One region of the Megasphaera sp. ASD88 genome, then DNA from elsewhere that is predicted to be linked to it. Evidence: riboswitches for the same ligand, from Rfam matches in the RefSeq annotation. Region 1 holds a riboswitch; each other region holds the start of a gene.
What was found. Region 1 has a riboswitch for S-adenosylmethionine ahead of CJ260_RS07495 (MetQ/NlpA family ABC transporter substrate-binding protein). Riboswitches for the same ligand answer to the same signal wherever they lie in the genome.

Region 1 (10,726 bases):
GCGGCTACGGCCCCGAACAGGGATATGATTTCCTCCGTCAGGCCATCATCGACGGCGACTACAAGACGCGCGGCATCGACCTCGACATCGACGAAGTATTCGTCGGCGACGGCGCAAAGACCGACGTTGCCTGCATTCAGGAAATCTTCGGCAGCGATTTGAAATTCGCCGTAGCCGACCCGGTATACCCGGTTTACCTCGACTCCAACGTCATGCTCGGCCATACGGGCGACTGGAACGCCGAAAAGGGCATTTACGACGGCGTCGTCTATCTCCCCTGCACGGCTGAAAACGGCTTCAAGGCCGAACCGCCGACGGAAGACGTAGACATCGTATACCTGTGCAACCCCAGCAACCCGACGGGCACGGCCATGTCCAAGGCCGAACTGGAAAACTGGGTCAAGACGGCGAAAGAAAAGAAATTCATCATCATCTACGACTCGGCCTATGAAACATATATTACAGAACCGGACGTTCCCCACAGCATTTTTGAAATCGAAGGGGCTAAGGAAGTCGCCATCGAACTGCGTTCGTACTCCAAATGCGCCGGCTTTACGGGCACGCGCTGCTCTTACGTCGTCGTCCCGAAGGCCTGCGTAGGCTATAAAGCCGACGGCACGGCAGTCGAACTGAACCCCATGTGGAACCGCCGCCAGTGCACCTTCTTCAACGGCACGCCTTACGTCATCCAGCGCGCCGCCGAAGCGTACTACAGTCCGGAAGGCCAGAAGCAGTGCCTCGCCGACGTCAACTACTACATGGAAAACGCCCACATCATCCGCGACGGTTTGGTAGCGGCTGGCTTCACGGTATACGGCGCGACGAACTCCCCCTATGCCTGGGTACAGACGCCGAACGGCATGAAGAGCTGGGATTTCTTCGACCTGCTCCTGGAAAAAGCCCACGTCGTCACGACGCCGGGCTCCGGCTTCGGACCTCACGGCGAAGGCTACCTGCGCCTGACGGCCTTCGGCACGAAGGAAAACACCATCGAAGCGGTCAAACGTATTGCTGATTTAAAATTATTCAAATAAAAAGGTGGTTTAACCATTGAGTACCAATCTGGAAGTCGGCATTGTCGGCTTGCCGAACGTCGGCAAGAGCACCCTGTTCAATGCCATTACCAAAGCCGGGGCAGAAGCGGCAAACTATCCTTTCTGCACGATTGAACCGAACGTCGGCGTCGTCGAAGTGCCGGACAACCGCATCCAGGTCCTGACGGACATGTATCATCCGAAAAAGACGATTCCCGCCGTCATGCGCTTCGTCGACATTGCCGGCCTCGTAGCCGGCGCGTCCAAGGGCGAAGGGCTGGGCAATAAATTCCTCAGCCACATCCGCGAAACCGACGCCATCGCCGAAGTCGTCCGCTGCTTTGAAGATTCCAATATTACCCATGTGGCCGGCTCCGTCGACCCAACCCGCGACATCGAAATCATCAACACCGAGCTGTGCCTGGCCGACTTGGAAACGACGCAGAAGCGGGCCGACCGCATCGCCAAGGTAGCCCAGTGCGGCGACAAGGCGGCGAAAGCGGAATACGAAGTCCTGAAAAAGGTCCTGGCGGCTCTCGAAGAAGGCGAACCGGCCCGTAAAGCCGGCCTGACGGAAGACGAGCTCCCTCATGTCAAGGACTTGAATCTCCTCACGCTGAAGCCGATCATTTACATCGCCAACGTCAGCGAAGACGAAGCAGGCGATCCCGACTCCAACCCGAACGTCAAGCGCGTCGAAGAATACGCCGCTCAGGAAGGCGCTCAGGTCGTCGCCGTATCGGCTAAAATCGAATCGGAAATCGCCGAGCTTCCCGATGACGAAGCCTCAGTCTTCTTAGAAGAGCTGGGCCTTCCCGAATCGGGCCTGGACAAGCTCATCAAAGCCAGCTACTCCCTTTTGGGCCTTATCAACTTCTTCACGGCCGGCGCCGACGAAGTACGGGCCTGGACCATCGTCAAGGGCACGAAGGCGCCGAAGGCGGCGGGCAAAATCCATACGGACATCGAACGGGGCTTTATCCGCGCCGAAATCGTATCGTATGAAGACCTCATCGCCTGCGGCAGCGAACAGGCCGCCAAGGAAAAAGGCCTCGTCCGCCTGGAAGGCAAGGAATACGTCATGCAGGACGGAGACGTTACGTACTTCCGTTTCAACGTCTAATATCGTCTATATTCGTAATACACGCATAAAAAAAGCGCTGTTCCCATCAGGGGCAGCGCTTTTTCGCATGATTTACATATATTCGTCTTCGTCGTGCCAGGACTTGCGGCCTTCCCGTTCGTCCGTAAAGCCGACGAGATAGTCCAGCGACACATGGTACAGCTTAGCCAGTACCATGAGCTTTTCTACGGAAATTTTTCGTTTTCCCAGCTCGTACATTCCATATCCAACTTGCGAACAGTTCAACACTTTCGCCACATCGGCCTGGGACATTTTCGCTTCCAGGCGAAGGGGCTTCAAACGGCTATAATATTTCATCGTACCACCCTAGCTCCACTGCAACAACGGGGAACACCGCATTCCCATTTACTTCATTATCTACCTTATATAACTATAATCTATTTGTATGGTTATATCAACATTTTTATGACTATCTTTCCGCGAAAATATGGCACAAGTTCATTCTTTCTTTACATATTATGATATTCCGTAAGGTAATAAAAAACGACAGGGAATATATTTAAAAAGTATAAACCCTGTCGTTATCTTTGTTATGCCCTGCAAAGGCGCTCTCAGCCGACGTTGACGAGCTTGCCCGGATTCATGATATCATTCGGATCCAAGGCTTTTTTGATAGCCCGAATCATCTTTAATTCTCCTTCAGGCGTGCAGGCTTCAAATTCTTCCAATTTCTTAAAGCCGATGCCGTGTTCTCCCGACATTTTGCCGCCTAAGGCATATACGCGGGGGAACAAATCGTGATGAAAAGCTTTGATTTTATTAAACCATTCTTCCGGCGATAAGCCTTTATTATTCAAAGGCAAGACGTGAATGTTGCCGTCGCCGATGTGGGCTACGGTGACGCAGTACAAGTCGTATTTCCGGCGCAGTTCCGGCAGCTGTTTCGTAATATCGGGAATCTTGTCCAGCGGCACGACGAAATCTTCCGTCTGGAACATCTTGTCGACGCTGCGGGCCGCTTCGGCAAATTGCTTGCGCAGCTTCCAGATACGGGCGTCAGCTTCAAATTCATCGATAGAGCCGTTAGCTTCCGCCAAGTCACAGAGCTGTTCCATCTTGCGGTCCGAATCATCTTCGTTAAACGATTCGACCGTAACGATGACGTAGTCGCAGCCGTCGTCGACGTGGGGCATCTTCATGTCCAGGAATTTGCAGGTCAGCTGCAATGCTTCGTTATCCATAAATTCGATGCTCGTCGGGTCGATGCCGGCTTTTAAAATCTTATTCGGCAGGGCAAAGGCTTCTTCATCGGATTTAAACACGCAGACCATGTTGAAGCTATACGGCGGCAGCGGGCGAAGTTTGACCGTAACCTCTGTGATGATGCCTAAAATACCTTCCGAGCCTGCCAGCAGCTGTTCCAGACATAAGCCGGTAGAGCACTTTTGCAACCGCGCGCCGAGCGTGACGATATCGCCGGTCGGCGTAACGACTTTCAAGCTGTAAATCTGGTGGCGCGTCGTGCCGTATTTGACGGCTTTATTGCCACCGGCGTTGTTGGCGACGTTGCCGCCGATCTGGCAGCTTTCGGCGCTGGACGGATCGCCTGCGTACAACAAATTATGTTTCCGCGCTTCAGCCTGCAAATCGCCGGTCAATACGCCGGTCTGGCAGGTAGCGTACATATTGTCGGCGTCAAATTTCAAAATCTTGTTCATGCGTTCCAATTCGACGACGATGCCGTGATAGATGGGAATAGCGCCGCAGGCGACGCCGGAGCCGGCCGAACGGGGCGTCAATGGAACCAAATACTCGTTCGCCAGCTTGACGATCGCCGCTACTTCTTCCGTACTGCCGGGAAATACGACGACTTCGGGCTTGCGGAAGTAAATCGAATTTCCTTCTTCATCAGTCTGATAGGCCGTCAAATAATCTTCATCGGTCTTGACATACTTATCCCCTACGACGTTTCGTAATTTTTCCAGTAATTCCGGCGTAACCGGATTAAACGTTGCCATCATTCAATCGCTTCTTTCTGTATCTAAAATTTAGCTCATACCCCTCACTTTGAGCCGCTCGCGAGTGTAGGAAATCCTACCGGCTAAAAAGCGATTGAAGATAGTATAGCACGTTAAAATATATTGTAAAGGCTGCTGTTTTCAATATATTTATCATTTACAAGGCAAGACGTCATTATAAAGATAGGCTTTCTTCCGATAATTACTTATGGTTCTACGTTTTACCAAAATTCATTCTCTTCGGTTATATATTATTTTATCATACAATTCATGATTAGAATATCTACTCAGAAAGCTGCTCCCACGTCTCGTACGCAGCGTCCAGCTGTGCCTGCGTTTCGTCGTAAAGGCGGGTCAGCTCCATCATCTTGTCGGCGTCGGTCTGCACGTCAGGCAGGTTCATCTGCACTTCGTACATCTTGAGCGTCGCTTCCAACTCGGCGATTTTCATTTCTATTTTTTCCAGCTTCAAGGCCGTTCCGTACGACGGTTCCTTGCGCGCAGGCCCTTTCTTGGCAGGCGGTTCCGCCTTAGCCGCTGCAGCGGCCGGCTTAGGCTTTGCCGCAGCCGTTTCCGCTTCCCGTTCGGCTAATTCCTGAGCCGCCCGTTCTTCCGCTTCCCGCACCTTTTCCCGGTAATAGGTATAGTTTCCTAAAAATTCCTTGATCTTCTTATCTTCCAGCACGAGGGTCCGCTGGGTAATCTTGTCTAGGAAATAGCGGTCGTGGGATACGACGAGGTACGTGCCGCCGAATTCCTGCAGGGCCTGTTCCAGTACTTCCCTCGTCGGAATGTCGAGATGGTTCGTCGGTTCGTCGAGGATGAGGAAGTTGGCGCCCTGCAAAAACAGCTTCAATAAGGCCAGCCGCGCCTGTTCGCCGCCGCTCAGGCTGTCGACGACCTTAAATACGTCGTCGCCTTGAAAGAGGAAGCGGCCCAGCACGGAACGGGCTTCGTCTTCGCCGTAGCTGAAATCGTTCATGATTTCTTCCAGCACCGTCCAGGCGCCGTGCAAATCCGTATGCTCCTGGGCGAAGTAGCCGATATGCACGCGGCTGCCCAGGGTGATGTGGCCCTTGTCCGCTTCGATTTCGCCCATAATCATGCGCAGGAGCGTCGTCTTGCCCGTGCCGTTCGGCCCGATGAGGGACGCCGACTCGCCGCGGCGCAGCAGCAGGGACAAGTGGTCAAATAACTGCCGGTCGCCGAAGCCGCCGCAGATATCGTCGAGGACGAGGACCTTTTGGCCGCATTCTTCTGCCGGCGCAAAATGGAAATGCAGCGTTTCCGCTTCAGGAGCCAGTTCGATGCGCTCCAGCCGGTTGAGCTGGGACTGACGGCCCCGGGCCTGCTTGGCCTTGATGCCGGCCTTATACTTGCGGATATATTCTTCGGTCTGGCGGATATGGTCCTGCTGCTTTTGGTAGGCCCTTTCCAGAGCCTTGCGCTGCTCCGTCCGCTGGACGATATACCGGGAATAATTGCCCTTGTATTTGGTCACCTTGCCGTGTTCCAGCTCCAGTATGCCCGTCGCCACCTTGTCCAGGAAATAGCGGTCGTGGGACACGATGAGGATGCCGCCGCCATAGGACAGCAAGTAGCCTTCCAGCCATTCCAGCATGTCCATGTCCAGATGGTTCGTCGGTTCGTCGAGGAATAAGTAATCGGGACGGCGTACTAAGGCCTTGGCCAGGTTGATGCGCGTCTTCTGGCCGCCGGAAAACTGCTGCACCGGCCGGTCCAAATCGGCTTCGCCGAAGCCCAGGCCGTGGACGATCTTCCGGGACATGGATTCGTATTCATAGCCGCCGAGCCATTCAAACCGTTCCTGCAGGCGGGCGTATTTGTTCATGACGCTTTCATCGTCGGGATGGGCCTGCATGTCCTTCTCCGCATCCTTGAGCTGTTCTTCCAGGCGCAGCACATCCTGCCAGGCCTCGGTGATGGTCTGCCGCAGCGTCACGTCGTCTTCAAAGGCAATATCCTGCTGCAGGTAGCCGACCGATTCGCCTTCGGACACGACGAAGACGCCGCTGTCATATTCTTCCTGACCCATAAGGCATTTCAGGAGCGTCGATTTGCCTGCGCCGTTGGCTCCGATGAGGCCGATGCGTTCGCCGCGGCGGATTTCAAAGGATACGTCCTGAAACACCGTATGGACGCCGAATGATTTCGATAATTTCTGTACTTTTATACTTCCCATGGTTATCCTCTCATCTATGCTGCATCATGATATAATTTGCTAAGTATACATTATAGCATATCTGCTGCCGCCGCGACAGCTTCCGGCCGTTGTCATATCCCGGCGAATATGCTACAGTAAAGGCAAAGACACCTTTTGAAAGCGGGGGATAGATTATGATGTACAAACACGTTATGCGCCGCGCTGCGGCGGCCTGCCTGTTCGTAGTGAGCGGGCTGTTTCTGAGCGGCTGCGCCGACCTGCACGCCGACATGACCTTTAAGGACGACGGCTCCATCGTCCTGCGCAAGGACTTATCCTTTCAGATTCCCATGCAGGCCGACATGGCCGCTTCCCTGAATCAATGGAAGCAGGAAGACCGGCAGAACGGCTTCACCGTCGAAGATACGGCAAACGGCTACCGGTCCAGCAAAACCTACGCCGGCATACAGGATATTGCCGATACAGGCGGCGAATTCTGGACGCCCGACCCGGAATACGGTGAAATCCGGCTGCACAAGGGCCTCTTGTATGACTATTATTCCATCCATACGCGGATCAAGGGACAGGAAAACGCCGCCCTGCCACAGGCCCATTACGAAGACAATATTCCCAATTTCTTCCAGGTACCATCCAGCGTCGACGTCTGGAGTTATTTGGAATACCGCAAGCAGGCTGAACGGGAAGCGGCCCAGCTCAACGAAATCCATAACCAGGCCGTCGCCGCCGCCGTCAACTCGGCGTCTCTCGACTTTACGATGCACCTGCCCATGGCCGTCGACGCCACAAACGCCGACCAGGTCCTCGACGACGGCAAGACCCTCGTCTGGGATTTGAAGCCGGCCTTTATCAACACCCAGGGCGCCTCGGCAGGCCAGGATATTCACATGCAGGCCCAGTTCCGCATTTTCCATCAGACGACGGCCATCCTGCTAGGCGTCGTCTGCGCGGCCCTCGTCATCGCGGCGATTGTCTGCGCCGTCCTCGTCAAGCGCAAGCAGCCGACGGGACAATCCAAGCCCTATCTCATCGGCCTGGCCGTCTCCATCGTCTGCCTCGTCGGCTTAGGCGGCCTCGTCCAATCGGCTACGGCAACGCAGGTCACCTTCTCCGACAGCGACCGCATCATCAGCAAAGCGTTGCCAGAAGGCTCAGCCTATCAAACGCTTCCGTCCCCCAACAGCCTAGACACCGCCAAGGCAATGGCAAAAGACCATACTCTCCATGGTGAAGTCGTGGCTGTTTCCGAAGAAGATGACGACGGCTACCTAGCATTGTTCCAGACGACAGCCGGCCCTTGTTTCGTCATTGCCGACAAAGCCAGTGATTCCATTGCCGTTGTGCCATTCAAACAGTCGCTCATCTATTTCCGCACACAGTACACCCAGTTCTCGAACGGTAAAAAGAGCTATTACCCCCTTACCTTTATCATGGCCCGGCAGAATGACACGAAAGATAGCCCTGACGTAAAACTAGGCATCTGGCAAAACGACATGCATCAAATTCCCACATACGTTCTCATTGAACCCGATGAAAACGATGTCATCCACGTTGACGGCAATCCGTCTTCAGCCTGGAACACCCTTACGCCATCGCATTATCAAGTGCCAATGAAAGATGAAATAAATATCCGCATGGCCAAGATTTTTGCCAACCACATCGACAGCCTGAGCAAGGACGTCCGGGCCCGCGACGTCATCCTGCCGAATAAATAAACCCGCAAAAAAAGACCTCGTACGACGCCGTACGAGGTCTTTTCCATGTCTTTATTTTTTAAGCAATCCCTTTTCTTCTATAAAGGCCGCCAGGAGCTCCGCCGTACCGACCATGAGTTCCGGACAGGATACGGGGCCGCCGTTGGCCGGGCTCTTGAGGACGCGGCAGCACGACGCGTGGAACTTACCCATCCACAGCTGATAAAATTCCTTTACGGGAGCGTAGATTTCCGCCTTGGTCTTTTCTTCCGGCGTATTGCGGCCTACGAGAAGGCCCAGGATATGGCAGGCGCCGTTCAGGGCGCCGCAGAGACAGCCCGAGCCGCCGACGCCGCCGCCCATGACCGATACCATGCGGAACACGTCGTCCGACAGGTTGAGGCCGTAATATTCATTGCAGGCCTTTAATACCGTTTCGGAACAGTTATTACCGCCTTGCTGGTATTTTTTTACTACGTCTTGAATCGATTCCATTTCGTATTACCTCCTAATGCAATATCTCGTCCTTTGATTATATCACATTTTTGCCGTTCTGCCCGTTACTTTCGTTCTCGTCATATCAGGCCGGCAGGCTATGCAAATATAGCAATTTGACAAATCTGAGATTCATGATACACTATGTTCAAGACAATTTTACATCCTTTTATCCAGAGCGGCGGAGGGACTGGCCCAATGAAGCCCGGCAACCGATAACGACGGTGCTAATTCCTGCGGATTGATTTCCGAGAGATAAAGACCCTGCGACGCTACCTCTTTCTCTTGGGAAAGGGGCTTTTTTCATGGGATAAAAGGCTAAACGGTCTTACGCCATATCATTTTATATTTAGGAGGAATCATTTATGAAGCATTTCAAAAAACTTACCGTCCTGGCCGCTGCGGCTCTCTGCGCGCTGGCCGTATTGGCCGCCGGCTGCGGCAGCGACGCCCCGGCAGGCGGCAAAGAGTCGACGCAGAATAAGGTCCTGACCGTCGGCGCGACGCCCGTTCCCCACGCGGAAATCTTAAACGAAATCAAGCCCCTCTTAGCCAAGGACGGCATCGATTTGAAGATCATCGAATTTACAGATTACGTCAAGCCGAATCTGGCCCTGAACGACAAGGAGCTGGACGCCAACTTCTTCCAGCACGGCCCCTACATGGAAACGTTCAATAAAGAACACGGCACGCAGCTCAAGGCCATCTGCAAGGTCCACATCGAACCGATGGGCATTTACTCCCATAAAGTCGCCAAACTGGACGAATTGGCAAACGGCGCGAAGGTCGCCATCCCCAACGACCCGACCAACGGCGGCCGGGCCTTGCTCATCCTGCAGAAGGCCGGCCTGATTTCCCTGAAGGATAACGGCAGCATCACCTCTACGGTACAGGACATCGTGAAAAACGACAAAAACCTCCAGTTCGTCGAATTGGAAGCCGCCCAGATTCCCCGCTCCATTGACGACGTAGACATCGCCGTCATCAACACGAACTTCGCCATGGAAGCCGGCCTCAATCCGCTGAAGGACGCGATTTTCCTCGAAGATAAAGACTCGCCGTACGCTAACATCTTAGCCATCCACGAAGGCGACGAAAACCGCCCGGAAATCCAGGCTCTCGTCAAAGCCCTCCAGTCTCCGGAAGTGAAGAAATTCATCGAAGACAAATACCAGGGAGCCATTCTGCCCAGCTTCTAATACAACACACATATATATTCATGCAAAAGGGCCTCGTTCCAGGCCCTTTTGTTATACATACGGCCATACTTCATGATATAATATAAACAAAAACACGCGGCTGTACTCGTGCTTACCCCCTGTCAGCTATGCAGCAAGGAGCAATATATATGCGCACAAATGAATTATTTGCCAAAAAAACAGTCTTTTCCTTTGAAGTCTTCCCGCCCAAGCCGGATACGCCCATCGAGACGATTTACGCCGCTTTAGACGAGCTGAGCCAGCTTTATCCCGATTTCATCAGTGTCACCTGCGGCGCCAGCGGAAGCGGCAGCGGCGGCAACCGCACCGTCGAAGTGGCCTCGGCTATCAAGCACACCTACGGCTGCGAAACGGCGGCTCATATGCCCTGTATCTACCTGACCGAAGATGACGCCCTGCGCACGTTGGACGAGCTGAAAAAGGCGGGCATCGAAAATATCCTGGCCCTGCGGGGCGACGAAACGCCGGGCCGCGAACGAGCCCATGTCTTCGAACATGCCAGCGATCTCGTAGCCTTCATCAAGCGGAACGCCCCGGAATTCAACGTCATCGGCGCCTGCTATCCTGAAGGCCATACGGAAGCCCAGACGATGGCCGCCGACATCCGCAACTTGAAGACGAAGGTCGACGCCGGCGCCAGCGAGCTCATTTCCCAGCTCTTCTTTGACAACGCCACCTTCTACCGCTTCCTCGAACGGTGCGAAATCGCCGGCATCAGCGTCCCTATCGAAGCGGGCATCATGCCTGTCACCAATAAGAAGCAAATCGAACGGATGGTGTCCCTGTGCGGCGCGACCTTGCCGGTCAAGTTCCAGCGGGCCATCGCCAAATACGGCGACAATGCCGAAGCCATGCGGGATATCGGCATCGCCTACGCCATCGACCAGATCGCCGACCTTTTGGCTAACGGTGTCGACGGCATCCACGTCTACACGATGAACAACCCCTATATCGCCAAGAAGATTACAGAAGCCGTAAAAAATCTATTATAAGAAATCC
Region 2 (10,726 bases), on a different contig from region 1:
CACGCTCGAAACGTTCTCCTCATCCCACGCCGACATCGACGCCCTAAAAAAGGAAGCCGAAAGCAGGCTTTCCTCTAAGGCCGAAGACGCCGAACAGGCCATTTCAGAGCCGAAGCGTTCTGCTTCCCGTGACAGTAGTAAAGACACGGAATCGAAACACACTGACGATGCCAAAGAGCCGCGGCGCTCTGAGTCGGACACAGTGAAAGAATAATTTTTTCATATTTTATTAAAAAATAATTATTATCCATTGATTTTATTTTGCAAATAGAGTATAATGTACTCAGAGGTCAGGAAAGAGACCTGACAAGAGGCAGCACAGGCTGCGAGTTTACGTATGAAATTATGGAGGTATCGATATGGAATTAAAAGGAAGCAAAACTGAAAAAAACTTAATGGCAGCATTTGCCGGCGAATCCCAAGCAAGAAATAAATACACCTATTATGCAAGCGTAGCGAAAAAAGCCGGCTACGAACAGATCAAAGCCTTCTTTGAAGAAACAGCCAACAACGAAAAAGAACACGCTAAAATCTGGTTCAAACTGCTCAACGACGGCATGCCGAACGACATCGACGCGCTGAAAGACGCAGCCGCCGGCGAACATTACGAATGGACGGAAATGTACCCGACCTTCGCCAAAGAAGCCAGAGAAGAAGGCTTCGAACACATCGCCTACCTGTTTGAAAAAGTAGCGGAAATCGAAAAACACCATGAAGAACGCTACCTGGCCCTCCTGGCCAACATCGAAAACGGCACGGTCTTCAAGAAACCGGCGACGAAAACATGGGTATGCCGCAACTGCGGATTCATCGTCGAAGGCGAAGAAGCTCCGGAAGTATGCCCGGTCTGCGCTCATCCGCAAGCTTTCTTTGAATTGAAAAACGATAACTACTAAACCACCATATATAACGAGACACCATCACACATCCGAAAGCGGAGGCAGGAATCCTGCCTCCGTCTTTTGTCGTCGGAAAATTTTTGCCGCCAAAATATTGACATTCGGCACAAGAGATGGTATGATTCTTATCAACAATCATATATTGATTTCATCAAGAGCAGCCGAGGGAATGGCCCTATGACGCTGCGGCAACCCCCAAATGGGATAGGTGCCAAGTCCAGCGGATACATCCGACAGATGAACACATACGTAACCAAAGCCGTCATCTGTCGACGGCTTTTCTTTTTACCCGTATCGTCGCCGGCCCATCCTATGGCAGGCCGTCCTGCCTCTTGCCATGTGATTGATTCAGTATCAGAAAGGATGAACAACCCATGAACTCTTCTATCAAAAAACTCCTTGCTGCGGCCCTCATCGCCGCGACCTGCGTATTTGCCGCCGGCTGCGGCAGCTCCGACAGCGGCTCGGCCGACAAAAAGGAAATCGCCATCGGCGTAACGGCCGGCCCCCATGCGGAAGTCATGGAACAAGTAGCTAAAGAAGCAGAAAAACAAGGCCTGACCATCAAGGTCGTCGAATTCAACGATTTTGTACAGCCCAACAAAGCCTTGGCCGAAGGCGATTTGGATATGAACTCCATGCAGCATCAGCCCTACCTCGACAACGTCGTCAAAAACCAGGGCATGAAGCTGACCTCTATCGGCAAGACCATTATCCTGCCCATGGCCGTATATTCCCACAAATATAAAAACATCAGCGAAGTCGCCGACGGCGCTAAGGTTACCATTCCGAACGACCCGACCAACGGCGGCCGCGCCCTCCTGCTCCTGCAGCAAGTCGGCCTCATCACCCTTAAAAACGGCACCTCCGTCGACGCCTCCGTACCGGATGTCGTAAACAATCCGAAGCACCTCGAATTCATCGAGCTCGACGCCGCCCAGATTCCCCGTTCCCTCGACGATACGGACTTGGCCTGCGTCAACACGAACTACGCCATCCCGGCCGGCTTAAACCCGCAGAAGGATTCCCTCCTCGTAGAAGACAAGGATTCGCCGTACGCTAACGTCATGGTCGTCCGCGAAGATGAAGCCAATAACGAAACGTATAAAAAAGTCCTGGCTATCTACCAGTCTGAACCGATTAAAAAATTCATCAACGAACACTTCCAAGGCACGATTCTCCCGGCATTCTAAGAGAAACGGACATCGAGCCACCACGGCATGGCCCCTCGCGGCTATGCCGTTTTTAGTTATACGCTTATACGCTGCAGGAAATAATATAGTATAATGAAATAGTAAAAGGAAACTACGCGTTAAGGAGATGACAGCTGATGAAACACATCGTAATCCTATCGGGCAGCCCCAGAAAAAACGGAAACACGAACCTCTTGTGCCGCCAATTTCAGCAAGGAGCCGAAGAGGCGGGCCACAGCGTACGCTTTATCCCCCTGGCGGAAAAACGCATCGGCTTCTGCCGGGCCTGTGACGCCTGCATGCGCAGCGGCGGAGCCTGCATCCAGAAGGACGACATGGAAAATATCCTCTGCGCCTTCCAGCAGGCTGACGTCGTCGTACTGGCGACACCCGTCTATTTTTACGGCGTCAGCGCCCAGATGAAGGCCTGTATCGACCGTACCTATCCCATTTGGCAGCACCTCGGCCGCAAGGAAGTATACTACATCGTCTCCGCCGGCTTAGGCGAAGACATCATCGCCCGCTCCCTCGGCGACCTGGACGGATTTGTCGAGCACTTCGAGCAGTATGAAATCAAAGGCCGCCTGTACGCGTCCAACGTCATGGAAGCCGGAGCCGTCCGCACCCTGCCGGTCATGGAAGCAGCCTACCAGGCCGGCCTTCACGTATAGAGCAGGAGGATACTGATGGAATCATTACGATACAGAAAAGCCCGGACCGAGGATATGGAAGCCGTCATGGCCCTGCAGACCGCCGTCTTTCACGGCGAGCAGCTTATCCCCCGGGACGCCGTTGAAGCCTTTCTAGCCATGGAGCCCCAGTGCTGGGTCGCCGAGCTGGACGGCGTCATCGTCGGCACGGCTGCCGCCTGGCATGAAGGCGGTCAGCTCCATTGGGGCCGGTTCATCGTGACGAAGGCCCTGCGGGGCCGGCACATCGGCACGAAGCTGGCAGCCTTTACCTTTGCAGAACTCTTCGCCCAAGGAATCGATTCCATTTTTATGGAAGCCCGCGACACGACCGTCGCCATCGTCGGCAAAATGGGCGGAACCGTCGCAGGAGAGCCCGTCCCCTTCTACAAAGGCACGGTCACGCCCGTATGGATCACGAGAGCAGCCTTTGCCCGATGCAGCCAGGAAATGCAAAATGGATGCTCCTCGTAATATACAAGAAAGCATCCACAAGCTGCGGTTTCAGCCACAAGCCATGAACCGGCCCTCCGAATGCCGGTCCCACGCCTGGCAGTCCTATTATGAATTATTTTGCTGTGATTTTCCCGGCCAATCGTCCATTTCAATGGTCTGTTCTACGATGATTTCCGTAATTTCCGCCATCGTGTTGGCTTCGCGGACCTTTTTCTCGTAGCGCTTGAGCAGCACGGCGCCGACGATGCCGCCGAAAATCATGCCGGCGAAGGCCGACAGTTCCTTGGCCCAGCCGAGGGTTTCGCCGTTTACGTAGCCGAAAGCGCCCCAGATGAGGACCATCAGGAGGGGCATGCCGAAGCACATCGCTCCGCCGACGCCCATCTTCCCGTCGGGAATATTAAATCGTACATACTGCCCTTTGATCGCTCCAACAGGGTTCTTCGCGTCGATCAGGGCGTTGTTTTTGCAAATCATGCCGCTGCACGGCGTATACAAATTGTTGCGGTTCGTCCGCAGCTTGACCATGCCGTTGTCAAATACGGTATCGACAACTCCCGTTCCAGTTCTCATACGTATCTCCTTATCTGAATATCAAGTGTAACTGCCCTTATTATATCTTACTTTTACCGGCCTGAACAGATATATATTTGTCAAATCCATCCTTTTTTGGTATACTATAGATGTCTTTGAAAAATCTATCCCAAGGAGTGATATATATGGCAGTTACTACGATTACAGCAGCGAATTTTCAGCAGGAAATCCTCGCAGCCCAGGGCGTCGTCCTCGTCGATTTCTGGGCCGCCTGGTGCGGGCCGTGCCAAATGCTTTCGCCCGTCGTCGATGAAATCGCCGAAGAACAGCCCCAGATTAAAGTCGGCAAGGTAAACGTAGACGAACAGCGGGAGCTGGCGTCGCAGTTTCAAATCGAGCTCATCCCGACCCTCGTCGCCTTTAAGGACGGCGCAGAAATAGGCCGCCTCGTCGGCGTCCATCCCAAGGAAAGCATCCTGGCATTAGTGAAGAAATAAGGAGGCCCCGGTCATGTACAGCTATACCCCTGCGGGAGTATGCTCCCAGCAAATCTTTTTTGATCTGGACGGCGGCGTCGTCAAAAACGTCCGCTTTATCGGCGGCTGTCCCGGCAATTTGCAGGGCATCAGCCGACTCGTCGAAGGCATGGATGCAGCCGAGGTAATCCAGCGCCTCGAAGGCATTCAGTGCGGCGGCAAGCCCACGTCCTGTCCCGACCAATTCGCCAAAGCCCTGAAGCAGGCTCTGGAGACGGAACAAAACTGATTCCTCTTATAACAAACGCAAAGACGGTACCGCAAGTTCCAGCAGTACCGTCTTTTTATATGGTGTTCTTATTTCAGGAAATCTTCACGGATCGGCGTGAAAATATCGAAGACGACGAGAGGCACGTCTTCCGTATTGACGACGCTGTGTTCTGCATTTGACGGAAACCAGGCTACGCCGCCGGCTTCCAAGTGCTGCACCTGGCCGTCTGTAATGACGTCGCAGGCTCCCGACTCTACGTACAGCAGCTGTTCGTGCCGATGGCTGTGGGCCGGCATCGTCGTCTTCGGATGTACTTCGTTGCGCACGAGCATGACGTTCTTGCCTGTAAAAATCTTGCGGTCCATGAGGTCCAGATGAATCGTCGGCATATCCTTCCAGTTGTCAAATAATTTCATTTCCATAGTGCAATTCCCCCTATACGATTAATATCCTAAATTTTCGCCGACCAGGATAACCTTGATGCGGCCGGCAGGGCGGCAGACGCGCGTGCGCAGCAGCTGGGCGCAGACGCTGTTCGTCGTCGCGCAGTGGGCGCACATACCCGTCTTATAGCACGGTGTGTCCGAGCCGGCAAAGCGGTTGATGTTAATAGGCGCCGCCGTCGAGCGGGCTCTGGCCATAGCCGACTCGACAGTCGGACAGACCTTGTTCATGCCGACGATGACAAGGACCTGCTTCGGCCCGTAGGATAAGGCGGCGACGCGGTTGCCGTTGCCGTCGATGTTGATGAGCTGGCCGTCCTCTACGGCGGCATTCGTCCCCATGAGAAAGGTGTCGCACAGCAAGGCCCGGCGCATGAGTTCCACCCGTTCTTCCGGCGTCTTGGCCCTATCCCTGTCGATGACGGCGTAATGCTCCAGCACGTAGGGCCGCAGTCCAATATCGTCGATGGACGCCGAGCCGCCCCACGACACGACGTGGTCCGCCGGAATATAGGACAAGGCCGTCTGCAGGGCCGCTTCCTTCGTCGGGCAATACACGGCCTCGAAGCCCCGGGCGGCAAAGCGCTTAGCTACGGCCGGCCCTTTCTTGTCATACATGACGTGCATCATATCCGTTCTGTCCATGTCTATCCCTCCTGACATTTCCTATTTCGCTCCATCTTATGCACTGCTTTCATCATAGCATATAAAAAAATCATATACAATATACAGTTTTCTTACATACAGTAAAAATCTTAAAATATGGAATATGCTGTAAAAAAACGCCGCTGCAATTGAAAACATATATGTTTTCAATTGCAGCGGTGTTTCTATATATCACAGTGTTACACATTCAGCTCCGCGATGGAATACAGGCAGGCGTATTCTGCCAAGGTCACGCGGCTGCCGTCGAGTTTGCAGTACAGCTCACCGCCCCGTTTCGACGCCTGGTAGGCCTTGATGTCTTGCTTGCCCAAACGTTCTGCCCAGATAGGCACGATGTGGCAGTGGCCGGAGCCGCAGACCGGGTCTTCGGCGACGTTGAGCTTCGGCGCGAAGCTGCGGCTCACGCAGTCGTAGTCCATCCCTTGGGCCGTAATGTGCAGCAGCAGGCCGTCTAAGGATTTCATCCCTTCCATGTCGGGCTTCGCCTGCCGCACGTCGTCTTCCGCCGGCAAGACGCAGACCAAGTCCCTCCCCATGTACGCCGCTGTGGGCCGCGCGCCGATGACCGCCGCCATAGCGTCCGTCACGGGGATTTCCTTCATCTCGTAGGCCGGAAAGTCCATGGACAGCCGTTCGCCGTCCCGCGAGACGACCAATTCGCCGCTCATCGTCTGAAAGCGGAATACCTGTTCTTCCGGCGCTACGAAATGAGCCAGCACGTAAGCCGTCGCCAGTGTGGCATGGCCGCACAAGTCGATTTCGCCGCCCGACGTAAACCAACGCAAGCGGTAAGCGTCCCCTTCTTTCACGGTAAAAGCCGTTTCGGACAGATTGTTTTCCATGGCGATGCGCTGCATGAGGTCGTCTGCTATCCACGAATCGAGGACACAGACTGCCGCCGGATTTCCCTTAAACACCTCTTTCGTAAAGGCGTCGACAACGTAACATTTCATCATATAGCCCTCCTTTGCATTCTCTGTACTGTCTTTACAGATTCATCATAGCATAGGAGAAATTTCCATACAATGAGAAAATTGTATAGCATACAATTACGGGCGCCAACCGTCCAGCATGGCTTTCAAACGCCGCAGCCCCTCGGCCAATTCATCGTCATCAGCCGGAGCGGTCACAGCCAGGCGCAGGCCGTGCTGCCGGCTCGCAGGCCCGACGGCAAAGTGGGCGTCGCCATATACGGCTACGCCGCGCCGTCTCGCCCCGGCTTCCGCCTGCGTCCCCGTCAGTCCTTCCGGCAGGACCAGCCAGCGGCTCAGACACTCCGAACTTCCTAACAGCGTATATCCCTGTAGGATTTCCTCGGCAATGGCGTTTCTCCGGGCAGCCCCTTCCCGACGGGCCGCAATCAGCGCCTCCGCCGCGCCGGACACGAGAAGGCGAGCTGTCAGCTCCGCCAGCAGTTCCGACTGCGATAGGTGCAGGCTCTGCACGATGTCCTGCAGCGCGCCGGCATAGGCCGGAGGGCAGAGGATATAGGCCATGCGCAGCGTCGGCAACAGTACCTTCGACAGGCTGAGGATAAAAAAGGTTCTCTCCGGAGCCAAGGACTGAATCGTCGGCAGCGGATCGGCGGCCATGAGCCGGGCTACGCCGTCTTCGATGATAAACAGCCCTTCGTCTTCGGCAATCTGGGCTATCGTGCGGCGGCCTTGTTCGCTCATGACGTGAGCCGTCGGATTTTGAAAATCCGGCACGACGTACAGCCCCTTGATCTGGTGATTCTGCACGGCATAGCGAACGCCGTCGGCGCTCATTTCGCCCTGTTCCTGCGTGACGGGAACCAGCCGCACGCCCAACAGCCTGGCGGCCTGCTTGAGTCCGGAATACACGAGAGGGTCTACGCCCAGCCGGTCGCCGGGACGGCACAGGGCTAGAAGGGAAGCGACAATGGCGTTTTGCCCGCCGTTCGCCGCCGTGACAGCCCCGTGCTCTCCCACCGCACCGGCACGACGCAGCAAGTCCAAGGCGGCCAGTCTGCGCCACGCCGCGCTGCCGCAGCCGTATTGAAAGAACGACGGCGCCTTCTCCTCCGCCAGCATGGATTGCAGCGACGCGACGACGCCGTCGACGGCGATCGTCTCCGGCATCATCGAGGCCAGCTCGATCAAGGGCTCCATCCCGTCGGGGGCAAGGGACAAATTCGTCACAGCATCGTAGGCCACAAAAGTCCCGCTGCCGGTCACGCTGGTCAGCAGGCCTTTATCCGAGCAGATGCGGAAGGCCTGCGATACGGTGCTAACGTTGATGTCCAAAAAATCGGCCAGCTCCCGCTGCGGCGGCAGCTTCGTCCCCGGCAGCAGCGCGCCGGAACGGATGTCCTCTTCCAAACGCCGCGCCAGCGACTGGTACAGGGGCCGTTCCTTACTCCATGCCGGCTTCCAGGACATGGGATAGGTTTCAAAAGAATTGACAGGCATAGGCGGCTCCTTTCTGACGCGCTTATTTCGCCAGCATCATCTTCGCCGAGCTTTCGGCGGCGACAGAGCCGTCTTCGTGGACGACGCGCCCTTCTGCCGTGACCAGCCGGCCCCGGCGCGACGTAATCCATCCCTCTACCTTGACCGTTTCGCCGATGCGCACGGCGCTGCGGAAGCGGATTTCCAGCTTTGCCGTATAGGCAGGCCTGCCGGCCTTGCGGAACACGCAGTCGCCCATGACTTCGTCCAGCAAGGTGCTCGTCAGCCCGCCGTGCATGCGGTCGCCGTAGCTTTCGTGCTCTTTCTTCGGCGTAAAGTAGGCTGTCCACACGCCGTCGATCTCTTTCATATCTAATTTTAACCCGATGGGATTCTCTTTTCCGCAGCCGAAGCACCAGCTCGTGTCGACGGCCGTCGTTTCCTGTGTCATTCAAATTCCTCCTTCCAGCGCAGGCGCTGCGCTTTACTTTATTATATACTCTCGCAGCGCAGATAGCTATCAGCCATCGTCGACATTATTTAATATTGAAAAATTATATCATTTATATATTGACATTTACTTTCATTATTGGTATGATATAGCCATCAAACGACGAAACGGAGGATGCACATGAATATCGATGCTATATTAGTCAATCACTGTTCGCCTACCTTAGCGGGATTAAAGATGGGCTCGCTTCTCTGCCTCCCCCGCTTGGAATCTCGAACAGATTACGAAAAATTAATTGATAAATACAATCATATGTATAACCAAAAAGGTCTTCACTTCCGCATATTGTACGCCTGTCCCAAACGCACCCTGTTATATGTATACAGACCGGCAATGGTCGCGTCCTACGTGCAGAATCAGGCCGTCATGGCCTTTTTAACGCAGTACGGCTACGCCGCCGGCGATGTCCTGGAGCACATGCTGGACCACCTAGCCGACCGGTTCCGCGAAGGCGGTTGTTTTCCCCATGAGTCCGGGATTTTTCTCGGATATCCCTTAGAAGATGTATGCGGCTTCATTACCCACAAGGGGAACCACGCCAAAATCTGCGGCGACTGGAAGGTCTACGGCGATGCCGACAAAGCGTCCCGTATATTCCGAATGTTCAGCTGCTGCCGGGAAGACTACATAAACAGATTTGCCGTTGGGACAACGTTAGAATCACTCATCGTAGCATAAGGAGGAATTTATAATGGTAGAAATCGTATATTGGAGCGGCACTGGCAACACAGAAGCCATGGCGCAGGAAATCGAAGCAGCCGTCAAAGCTGCCGGCGCCGATGTAGAATCGGTTCGTTTCGAAGATACAAGTGTAGATGCCGTTGCATCGAAGGACGTTATTTTGCTGGGCTGCCCGGCTATGGGCGCGGAAGTGCTGGAAGAAACGATCGTCGAGCCGTTCTTCGCAGAGCTTCTGCCAAAATTAAAGGGTAAAAAAGTAGGCCTGTTCGGCTCTTACGGCTGGGGCACGGGCGAATGGATGGACGTGTGGAAGCAGCGCACGGAAGACGCCGGCGCTGTCGTCATCGGCACGGCCATCGTCAATGAAACGCCGGACAACGCCGAAGAATGCGCCGCGCTGGGCCAGGCCGCCGCGCAGGCATAACCATCTCTTTTCAAGTTCATTCATACCTCTCTAACATATAAAAAGAAAACAGCAGCGATTCCCGCAGAGTCGCTGCTGTTTTCTCGTGCCGAAATATCTTCAGCATATAGAAAAGGTTTCATGGAATATGATACAATAAACACGATATTGTCATCCTCGCAGCCGCACGGCCGCGTAGATATTTCTGTCATTTTTTATATCCCTATTCCAAGGAGGAATCCGTATGAAAGACCAAGTTTTCAGCGTGCTGCAGGCCATCGGCCGAAGCTTCATGCTGCCAGTCGCCATCCTGCCTATTGCCGGTCTGCTCCTCGGCATCGGCGCGTCCTTCACGAACGCGACGACCATTCAGACCTACGGCCTGGAAGGCGCCCTCGGCGACGGCACGCTCCTGCACTCGCTGCTCACCGTCATGAGCAGCGCCGGCAACGTCATCTTCGGCAACCTGCCGATCATCTTTGCCGTCGGCGTCGCCATCGGCATGGCGAAGCAAGAAAAGGAAGTCGCAGCCTTAGCGGCTATGATTTCCTTCTTTGTCATGCACGCCTCTACGAACGCCGTATTGAAATTGTCAGGACAAATCCTGCCGGACGGCTCTGTTGCCGACGGTGTTCTCGAAGGTACGATTGCCGACGTCTGCGGCATCTTGTCCCTGCAGGAAGGCGTATTCGGCGGCATCATCGTCGGCCTGGGCGTCGCCTGGCTCCACAACCGCTATCATAAAATCGTCCTGCCCAACGCCTTGTCCTTCTTCGGCGGCTCCCGCTTCATCCCGATTGTTTCCACCGTCGTCTACATGTTCGTCGGCATCGCCATGTGCTTCGTATGGCCAGTCGTACAAAACGGCATCTTCGCCCTCGGCGGCCTCGTCACCGGCACGGGCTATATCGGCACCCTGATTTTCGGCATCATCAAGCGGGCCCTCATTCCCTTCGGCCTGCACCACGTCTTCTATCTGCCCTTCTGGCAAACCGGCGTCGGCGGTTCTATGATGATTGACGGCAACCTCGTCCAGGGCGGCCAGAATATCTTCTTCGCCCAGCTGGCGTCGCCGAATGTCACCCATTTCAGC
Region 3 (7,741 bases), on a different contig from region 1:
TCGAGCCGGAACGGGAAAAGCCCGGCCACAGGGCAAGGATCTGAAACAGGCCGATACCGAAGGACTGGGCGACGGTGAGCTTGTCCACATTGTCGCACAGCGTTTTGCCATGGGCTTTTTCAGCTGCCATCATGAATACGCCGCCGGCGACGAGTCCGACGAGGACCGTTTCTACGGAAAACAAATAGGTCTTAATGAAGTGATGAAGCAAATACCCGACGGGCAGGACGGGGACTGCACCGGCGGCGATGTGAACCAGCGTCAGACCCGTATCGGAGCGCCGCCAGTTTTCCCGCCGCAGCAAGGGCCGCCAGCCATTAAAATGCAGCATGGTCAGGATTTTTTCCTTATATATGACCGCCACGGCCATGATGGCTCCCAGCTGGATAAAGACTTCGAACACACCGGCCCGCAGGCCGTCGTAGCCCAGCAGATGGCCGACGAGGACCATGTGGCCCGTCGACGACACGGGCAGGAATTCCGTCGCCCCTTCGACGATGCCCAGGATGACGGCGATGAGATAATCATACATAACAGCAGCCTCTTTTCTCTCGGATATTATTGGTTTTCATAGATGAGCCAGCGGCCGGCCTTTTTCACGCCGACCCAGGTTCCGGGAATGCCGGCTTTGTGGAAGTTGGCGTCTTCGTTTTCATGGACCAGAAGCACTACGTGGTCGTGCTGCGCCAAGTCTTCGATTGCCATGAAGGGCATGATGTTCTTGGCATTCCAGTTGATGCCGCCGGGAAGGGCGTCTTCTATTTCATCGGCTCATTTCAGCCGCTTGGCGTCATAGCCGGAGTAATAGGCCAGCGATACGGGATAGCGCCCGCCGTAGACGGCGACGCAGGTACGGCCGTCGGCTATGCGCTGTACGGCCTGAGCCGCGTCATAAGCCGACGCGTCGCGGCACAGGGGTACGGCGACGAAGAGGGTCACGATCAGATAGAAGGCGACACCAACCGTCGTCATGACGGCGACGAGGCACTCATGGTGGCGCAGGTACGCAGCAAAGGCGATGGGAATCATGTACGGGAACGTATAGGTCATGTATTTCGTAGCCATGCACTGGTAAAAGACGAAGACGACGACGGCCCAGGTCACGAGGAATTGTTCCTTCATGGACAGGGAATCTGCCATGCGGTGCAGGCCGGCAAAGCCTCCCGTTCTCAAACAAGCTCTCAGCTTATGAAATGGCTTATATTTCTTTACAGCCAGAGGCAGCGTGAATACCCAGGGAAAGAAGCCTAACAGGAATACAACTGTATAATAATACCACACGTTGTCCTTGGGATGCTCCGACACGGTAGCCCGCAGGGCGTTGTGGACGCCGATAAACTGGCTAATGAAATCGCCGCCGTGCATCATGTACATGGGTACGTACCACAAGCCGGCGATGACGAAGAACAGCAGCAGCCCCGATCCCAGCTTGATGTGCAGGAAAACAGATTTGAAATCTCTCCGCCATAGTAAAAACAGGACGATAATCAGCCCCGGCAGGACGAGGCCTACAGGCCCTTTCGTCAGGACGGCCAGGGCGGCGCAGGCATAGGCTCCATAATACAGGCGCGGCCGCCCTTCGCTGTAGGCGAGATAAAACAGCATGAGCGTCGCTGAAAAGAAGACGAACAGGGTCATGTCCGTAATGACGGCGTGGGAAAGGTAGAAGTATTCCAGCGACGTCACGAGAACCAGGGCCGCGACGAAGCCCGTCTTTTTGTCATACAGGCGCGACGCAAAGGCGTACGCCATGACGACGCCGACGAGGCCGAAGACGGACGGGAAAAAGCGGGCGGCGAATTCCGTCGTACCGAACAGGGAAAAGGCGGCCATGAGCTCCCAGTAAAACAAGACGGGTTTGTCGTACCAGTAATTGCCGAAAATGCGCGGTGAGACGTAGTCGCCTGACTGCAGCATTTCCATCGCCGTCAGGGCGTAGTTCGACTCGACGGGGTCGGTAACCTTGATCAGGGCGTTGCCCGTAAAGAAGACGAGGACGGCCGCAGCCAGCAAAACCGGAACGTAGCCTACGTCGGCCAGCAGCCGCTGAAGCAGGTTCTGCGCCGTCGGCGCGGAGGTCAGCATTTGTTTTTTACAGCGATTCAGGCATTCCATGTTATATTCCTCCCTGCTCCGCGGCGTACTGGTACATCATGGCGATGCCGTCTTCCAGTTTCATGTACGGCTCCCAGCCCAGAAGGCGGCGGGCTTTTTCATTGGATAATACGGAGCGGTAAATGTCGCCCTTTCGCGTCCTGGCAAAATTCGGCGTCAGCTCTTTTCCCGACGCCCGGCGCAGCTCAGCCAACACGTCCAGGAGCGACGCTTCCCGCCCCGTGCTCAGGTGATATACTTCGTCAGCATGCTCCGTCGTCAAGGCGCAGATGATGCCGTTGGCAATATCGCCGACGTAGATGTAATCCCGCGACTGGCTGCCGTCGCCGTAGACCGTAATGTCCAGGTCGCAGGCCGCCCGTTTGGCGAATACGTTGACGACGCCGCCTTCGCCGCTGACTTCGGCCCGTTCGCCGTAGACGTTGGCAAAGCGCAGGACAACGTATTCCAGTCCGTACCACTTATGATACAGGCGCAGGTACGACTCGATGGTCGCCTTGCTCAGGCCGTAAAAGGACAAGGGCGACAGCCGATAGTCTTCCGACAAGGGCAGGTCTGTTTCCGTCGGGTCGCCGTATACGGCTGCCGACGAAGCGAAGACGACGCGCTGCACGCCGGTCTTGCGGGCGCATTCCAATACGTTGACCGTGCCCATGATATTGTCCCTCGTGTCGCCATAGGGATCCTTGATGGACACGTCGACGCGGGTCTGGGCCGCCAGATGGACAACAGCTTGCAACCGCCCTCTGTCCATGACGTCCAGCAGCATCGGGCTGTTGATATCCAGGCAGACGAAGCCGGCTCCTTCGGGCACGTTCGTCCGCAGGCCGCCGCGCAGATCGTCGACGACGAGGACGTCGTGTCCCATAGACAGCAGCTTGCGTACGAGATGCGAACCAATAAATCCGGCGCCGCCGGTGACGAGTATGTTCATAATGCTCCCTCTTTCTCCTAATGTTTAAGTCTTTATCATTTGACCCAAGTATAGGGAGAAAAATTAAACAAAGTTTGAACGAACAGCTACGAAAGCATAAACAGAGGGTAAAGAAATTTTCCGGAACATAAACGCAAAAAACTGCCGCGCCGAAGCGCGACAGTTCTCACATACGCCATATACAGTTATAGTACCATGAGCAGCGTCCCTATGGTGATGAGGACTGCGCCGCCGACGACTTTTAACGTCGCCGTTTCGTGAAACAGGATGAAGGCCAGGAGCAGGGTAATGACGACGCTCAGCTTGTCGATGGGCACGACCTTGGACACGTCGCCCAGCTGCAACGCCTTGTAGTAGCAAAGCCACGACGCCCCCGTCGCCAGGCCCGACAGGATGAGAAAGAGCCAGCCCTTCCGGCTGATGCCGCCGAAACCGTCCCAGTTTCCCGTCAAGGAGACCATGCCGAAGGCCATGACTAAGGCCACAGCCGTCCGGATAGCCGTCGCCACATGGGAATTCACGCCTTCGACGCCGATTTTTGCCAAAATAGTCGTCAGCGCCGCAAATACAGCTGATCCCAGAGCTAACAGCGCCCACATCATTCTTCATCTCCCTTTCGGCCTATCATCGCGAGCGGAACCGATAGCCTGCGCCCCACACCGTTTCGATATACTGCGGCTTAGCCGAATCCGTTTCTATCTTGTCGCGGATGCGGTTCACGTGGACCGATACGGTCGCCGTCTCGCCCAGGGATTCTGCGCCCCAGACGCGGTCAAAGAGCGTCTCCTTGCTGAATACCATGTCGGGATTTTTCGCCAGGAACAAGAGGAGCTCAAACTCCTTATTGGCCAGCGCTACTTCCTTACCGGCTATGAAAACCCGCCGCGCCGACTCGTCGATTTCCAGGTCGCCGTACTGGAGGACGCTTTTCGACGTCTCCCGGGCCGTCAGCCTGTCGTAGCGGGCCAGGTGGGCTTTGACGCGGGCGACGAGTTCGTTGGGGCTGAAGGGCTTGACGATGTAGTCGTCCGCACCCAGCCCCAGGCCCCGTATCTTGTCGATGTCTTCCTGCTTGGCCGACACGAGGAGGACGGGGATATTTTTATGCTCCCGGATATGGCGGCAAATCTGAAAGCCGTCCTGGCCGGGCAGCATGATGTCCAGCAAAATCAAATCGAAGGGCTGCCGCAGGGCCTGCTCCTGCCCCTTGATGCCGTCGGTCTCGATGGACACGGCGAAGCCGTTGGCTTCCAGATAATCCTTTTCCAACTCGGCAATGCCTTTATCGTCTTCAATGATCAATATGTATTTCATCGTCAGTTCCTTCCTTCCGTATAGGCAATTCGATACAAATGGTCAGTCCCTTGGGCTGGGTCTGCTCGGCCCAGATCTTCCCTTTCATTTCATCGATGATCTGCTTGGCTACGGCCAGGCCCAGGCCGCTTCCCTTGGCCACGTTGCTGCGGGCCTTGTCGGTCCGGTAAAACGAATCAAACAGCTTGGGCAGGTCGTCTTCGCCTACGCCGCGGCCGTCGTCGGCAAAGGTCAGCCGCACGGCGTCGTCTCCGGCAGCATCCAGGGATATGGTCAAATGGCCTTCGTCGCCGTCTTTATATTTTACGCTGTTGCCGATGATATTTTCCACGACCCGCTGGAAATGGGTCCGGTCCATCGATACGACTGCCGTATCCACAGACGCCGTATAGGAAATATCCAGCCCTTGTCTGCGGAAATGTTCGGCCTGCTCGCTCGTATAATCTTCCAAGTAGCCACAGAGATCTACGTTTTCCCAGCAGAATTCCACCTGTCCCAGGTCAAACTTGGAAAAGAGGAACAGCGTCCGCACCAGGCGGGTCATCATCTTCGACGTGTCGATTATCATGGCCAGGTAATGGCCGCGCTTTTCCGGCGTATTGGCAATGCCGTCGCGCAGGCCGCTGGCGTAGCCTTCGATGCGGGTCAGAGGCGTCGCCAGGTCGTGGGAAATGCCGGCGATGAGCTCCTTGCGGTTCTTGTCGTAGGCATCTCTCATTTCCCGCGATGCCTTCAGTTCCCGGCGCATCGTCTCAAAGGCCCGGCAGGTCTGGCTGATTTCGTCGTTTCCGTCGGCGACGACGGGGTGGTCCAGATTGCCTCGGCTGATGTCTTCGGCGATGTTCCGCATCTCCTCTACGGGCCGGACGATTTGCCGGGCCAGCAGGCGCGCTAAGAAAAGCCCTACGGCAATCGTCACGAGGACCGCTAATACGGCTAAGACGACAAAGGCGACCTTCACGATATTCTTCGAGCTGAGGTCCCAAATGCCGCCGTGCTTGCGCAGTTGTACCGGCCCGATGACGGCTACGGCTACGCCCGTCTCAGGCGACGTATAATGGAAGGCGATGCCTTCGTCCGACCAGTTGAGGGCCGCGCCGCTGCCCGGGCTGCGCCGGTACGCCTCGCCGATCGTCGCCCAGGGATCAGTATACTCCGTCGCATACAGGATTCGTCCTTGCTGGGAAATCGCTACGGTAAGGCCCTGATCCTCCAAGTGGTCGCTCGTCTGCATGAGCCGGCCCATGCCTCCGGTATACCAGTCGGCGCGGACACAGAGGCGGCTCAGCTCAAACTGCACCGATAAGGTCGGGCCATTGCTCTCCGGCCAGAGAAAGGAAATGGCCGCCGCCCTGTTGATGTTGCCGAAGTGGAGGCCTAAAAAAATAGCGATGCTGACGACGAGAGTAAAGGCCACGGGAATGGCTATCATGACAAAGTTAGACAACAGCAATCGTTTTCCAATAGGTATATCTCTCAGGTTCATCTGTCCTTCTCCCCGCTTTCCTGCCGCATGACGCGCCTTGTCTTTTATTATACCACGCCGCCGCAGATATCTTGATGCGTTCGCAAATATATTCATTACTATGCAGTGTATGCGGAAAAGATAAACAAAAATTAAACGAAGGAAAAATTCTTCATAAAACCTCCGTGCCCTTGTCTTTTCTGCAGCAGGCATCCGATTGATGGGCTTAATACATTTAAAATGCAACTATATTTTTAGAAAAATATTCCGATTTTCCTGTGTATATTCTGCAATTTTACGAAAATCCCAGGCCACAGGCCGCGCCTATTTCTTTTGTTTTCTTATTATTTTACACGGCGAGATACCTCTTGCATTTGACAACACCCGTTCCTTAGTGATAATATGTTAAGCAACAACCAAATATACAAGTTCATCCAGAGCAGCTGAGGGACTGGCCCCATGACGCTGCGGCAACCCCCGTCAGGGAAGGTGCCAATTCCAACGGAGTATTCCGGCAGATGAAGCAACATACACGAAGTACCGAGCCGTCATCTGTTGACGGCTTTTTTTAGTTGTACTGCCACCGGGTTGAACTCGTACTGAATCAAGGAGTTGATATTGTGATAAAACTGGAAAACATTACCAAAACCTACGACGGCAAGGCCCAGGTCCACGCCCTCAAAGGCGTCAACCTGACCATTGAAGACGGCGAAATCTTCGGCATTATCGGTAAGAGCGGCGCCGGCAAATCGACCCTCGTCCGCTGCATCAACATGCTCGAACGGCCGACGAGTGGCAACGTCATCATCGACGAAAAGAACCTGACCAACATGACCGACGCCCAGCTGCGGGCGGAACGCAAGCACATCGGCATGATATTCCAGCATTTCAACCTGCTTTCGTCGCGGACGGTCTTCGACAACATCGCCTTCCCGCTGGAGCTCATCGGCGCGTCGAAGGAAGCCATCCAGAAAAAAGTCGCCGACCTTTTGGAATTAGTCGGCCTGACGGACCGGCAGTTCAACTACCCGGCCCAGCTGTCGGGCGGCCAGAAGCAGCGCGTCGGCATCGCCCGGGCTCTGGCCAGCGACCCGAACATCCTCCTGTGCGACGAAGCCACGTCGGCCCTGGATCCGCAGACGACGAAATCCATCCTCGAGCTGCTCAAGGACATTAACCAGCGCCTGGGCATTACCATTGTCATCATCACCCACGAAATGGCAGTCATCAAGGAAATCTGCAACCGCGTTGCCGTCATTGAGGGCGGCGTCATCAAGGAAGCAGGCCGCGTCGTCGACGTCTTTACCAATCCCCAGTCCCAGACGATGAAGGACTTCGTCAAATCGGTCATCAACATGGAACTGCCCGCAGGCATCGCCAAGATGGGCATTACGGATCAGCCTGCGCCGGGCTACGATATGCTCGTCCGCCTGCGCTTCAAGGGAGCGGCTACGAACGAACCCGTCGTCGCATCGGTCGTACAACGCTTCCACACCTACGTCAGCGTGCTCTACGGCAATATCGACTACATTCAGGACGAACCTTTCGGCTATCTCATCGTCGTCATTATGGGTTCTATGGAACAACAGGCAAAAGCATTTGAATATATCAAAGAATTACCTATTGGAAGCGAGGTTTTAGGATATGTCCCAAGAAATCATTAATTTAATGCTCCAAGGCATTCAGGAAACTGTTTTCATGGTCGCCGTCGCGACGATCATCGCCGCCATCATCGGTATTCCCCTCGGCATTACGCTGGTCACGACCAGCCGGGGCCATATTTTGGAAAACCGCTTTATCAATCAGATACTGGGCACCATCGTCAACATCATCCGCTCGATTCCCTTTATCATCCTCATGGTCGCCATCATTCCTCTGACCCGCATCATCGCCGGCACGTCCATCGGCACGAC

Region 2: another riboswitch for S-adenosylmethionine. It lies ahead of CJ260_RS04215 (MetQ/NlpA family ABC transporter substrate-binding protein); the one in region 1 lies ahead of CJ260_RS07495 (MetQ/NlpA family ABC transporter substrate-binding protein).
Region 3: another riboswitch for S-adenosylmethionine. It lies ahead of CJ260_RS10615 (methionine ABC transporter ATP-binding protein); the one in region 1 lies ahead of CJ260_RS07495 (MetQ/NlpA family ABC transporter substrate-binding protein).

The regions. Positions count from the first base shown of each region.
Region 1 covers NZ_NQXW01000012.1:18,859-29,584, reverse strand. The annotation lists gene CJ260_RS07530 (LL-diaminopimelate aminotransferase) at 1-1,034, shown strand, start outside; gene ychF (redox-regulated ATPase YchF) at 1,051-2,157, shown strand; gene CJ260_RS07520 (helix-turn-helix domain-containing protein) at 2,230-2,475, opposite strand; gene CJ260_RS07515 (FAD-binding oxidoreductase) at 2,730-4,139, opposite strand; gene CJ260_RS07510 (ABC-F family ATP-binding cassette domain-containing protein) at 4,420-6,339, opposite strand; gene CJ260_RS07505 (hypothetical protein) at 6,495-8,033, shown strand; gene CJ260_RS07500 (C-GCAxxG-C-C family protein) at 8,085-8,507, opposite strand; SAM riboswitch class I at 8,674-8,769, shown strand; gene CJ260_RS07495 (MetQ/NlpA family ABC transporter substrate-binding protein) at 8,873-9,706, shown strand; gene metF (methylenetetrahydrofolate reductase [NAD(P)H]) at 9,856-10,719, shown strand.
Region 2 covers NZ_NQXW01000004.1:60,034-70,759, reverse strand. The annotation lists gene CJ260_RS04225 (hypothetical protein) at 1-214, shown strand, start outside; gene rbr (rubrerythrin) at 360-896, shown strand; SAM riboswitch class I at 1,045-1,143, shown strand; gene CJ260_RS04215 (MetQ/NlpA family ABC transporter substrate-binding protein) at 1,274-2,092, shown strand; gene CJ260_RS04210 (flavodoxin family protein) at 2,230-2,763, shown strand; gene CJ260_RS04205 (GNAT family N-acetyltransferase) at 2,779-3,255, shown strand; gene CJ260_RS04200 (SoxR reducing system RseC family protein) at 3,343-3,810, opposite strand; gene trxA (thioredoxin) at 3,957-4,268, shown strand; gene CJ260_RS04190 (TIGR03905 family TSCPD domain-containing protein) at 4,282-4,536, shown strand; gene CJ260_RS04185 (cupin domain-containing protein) at 4,605-4,940, opposite strand; gene CJ260_RS04180 (lactate utilization protein) at 4,962-5,606, opposite strand; gene CJ260_RS04175 (PhzF family phenazine biosynthesis protein) at 5,807-6,583, opposite strand; gene CJ260_RS04170 (PLP-dependent aminotransferase family protein) at 6,677-8,059, opposite strand; gene CJ260_RS04165 (PaaI family thioesterase) at 8,082-8,489, opposite strand; gene CJ260_RS04160 (DUF3793 family protein) at 8,670-9,227, shown strand; gene CJ260_RS04155 (flavodoxin) at 9,241-9,654, shown strand; gene CJ260_RS04150 (PTS transporter subunit IIABC) at 9,878-10,726, shown strand, end outside.
Region 3 covers NZ_NQXW01000025.1:650-8,390, reverse strand. The annotation lists gene CJ260_RS10645 (undecaprenyl-diphosphate phosphatase) at 1-532, opposite strand, end outside; gene CJ260_RS13230 (hypothetical protein) at 559-705, opposite strand; gene CJ260_RS10640 (glycosyltransferase family 39 protein) at 772-2,115, opposite strand; gene CJ260_RS10635 (NAD-dependent epimerase/dehydratase family protein) at 2,117-3,049, opposite strand; gene CJ260_RS10630 (EamA family transporter) at 3,235-3,651, opposite strand; gene CJ260_RS10625 (response regulator transcription factor) at 3,674-4,363, opposite strand; gene CJ260_RS10620 (cell wall metabolism sensor histidine kinase WalK) at 4,341-5,849, opposite strand; SAM riboswitch class I at 6,256-6,353, shown strand; gene CJ260_RS10615 (methionine ABC transporter ATP-binding protein) at 6,449-7,492, shown strand; gene CJ260_RS10610 (methionine ABC transporter permease) at 7,473-7,741, shown strand, end outside.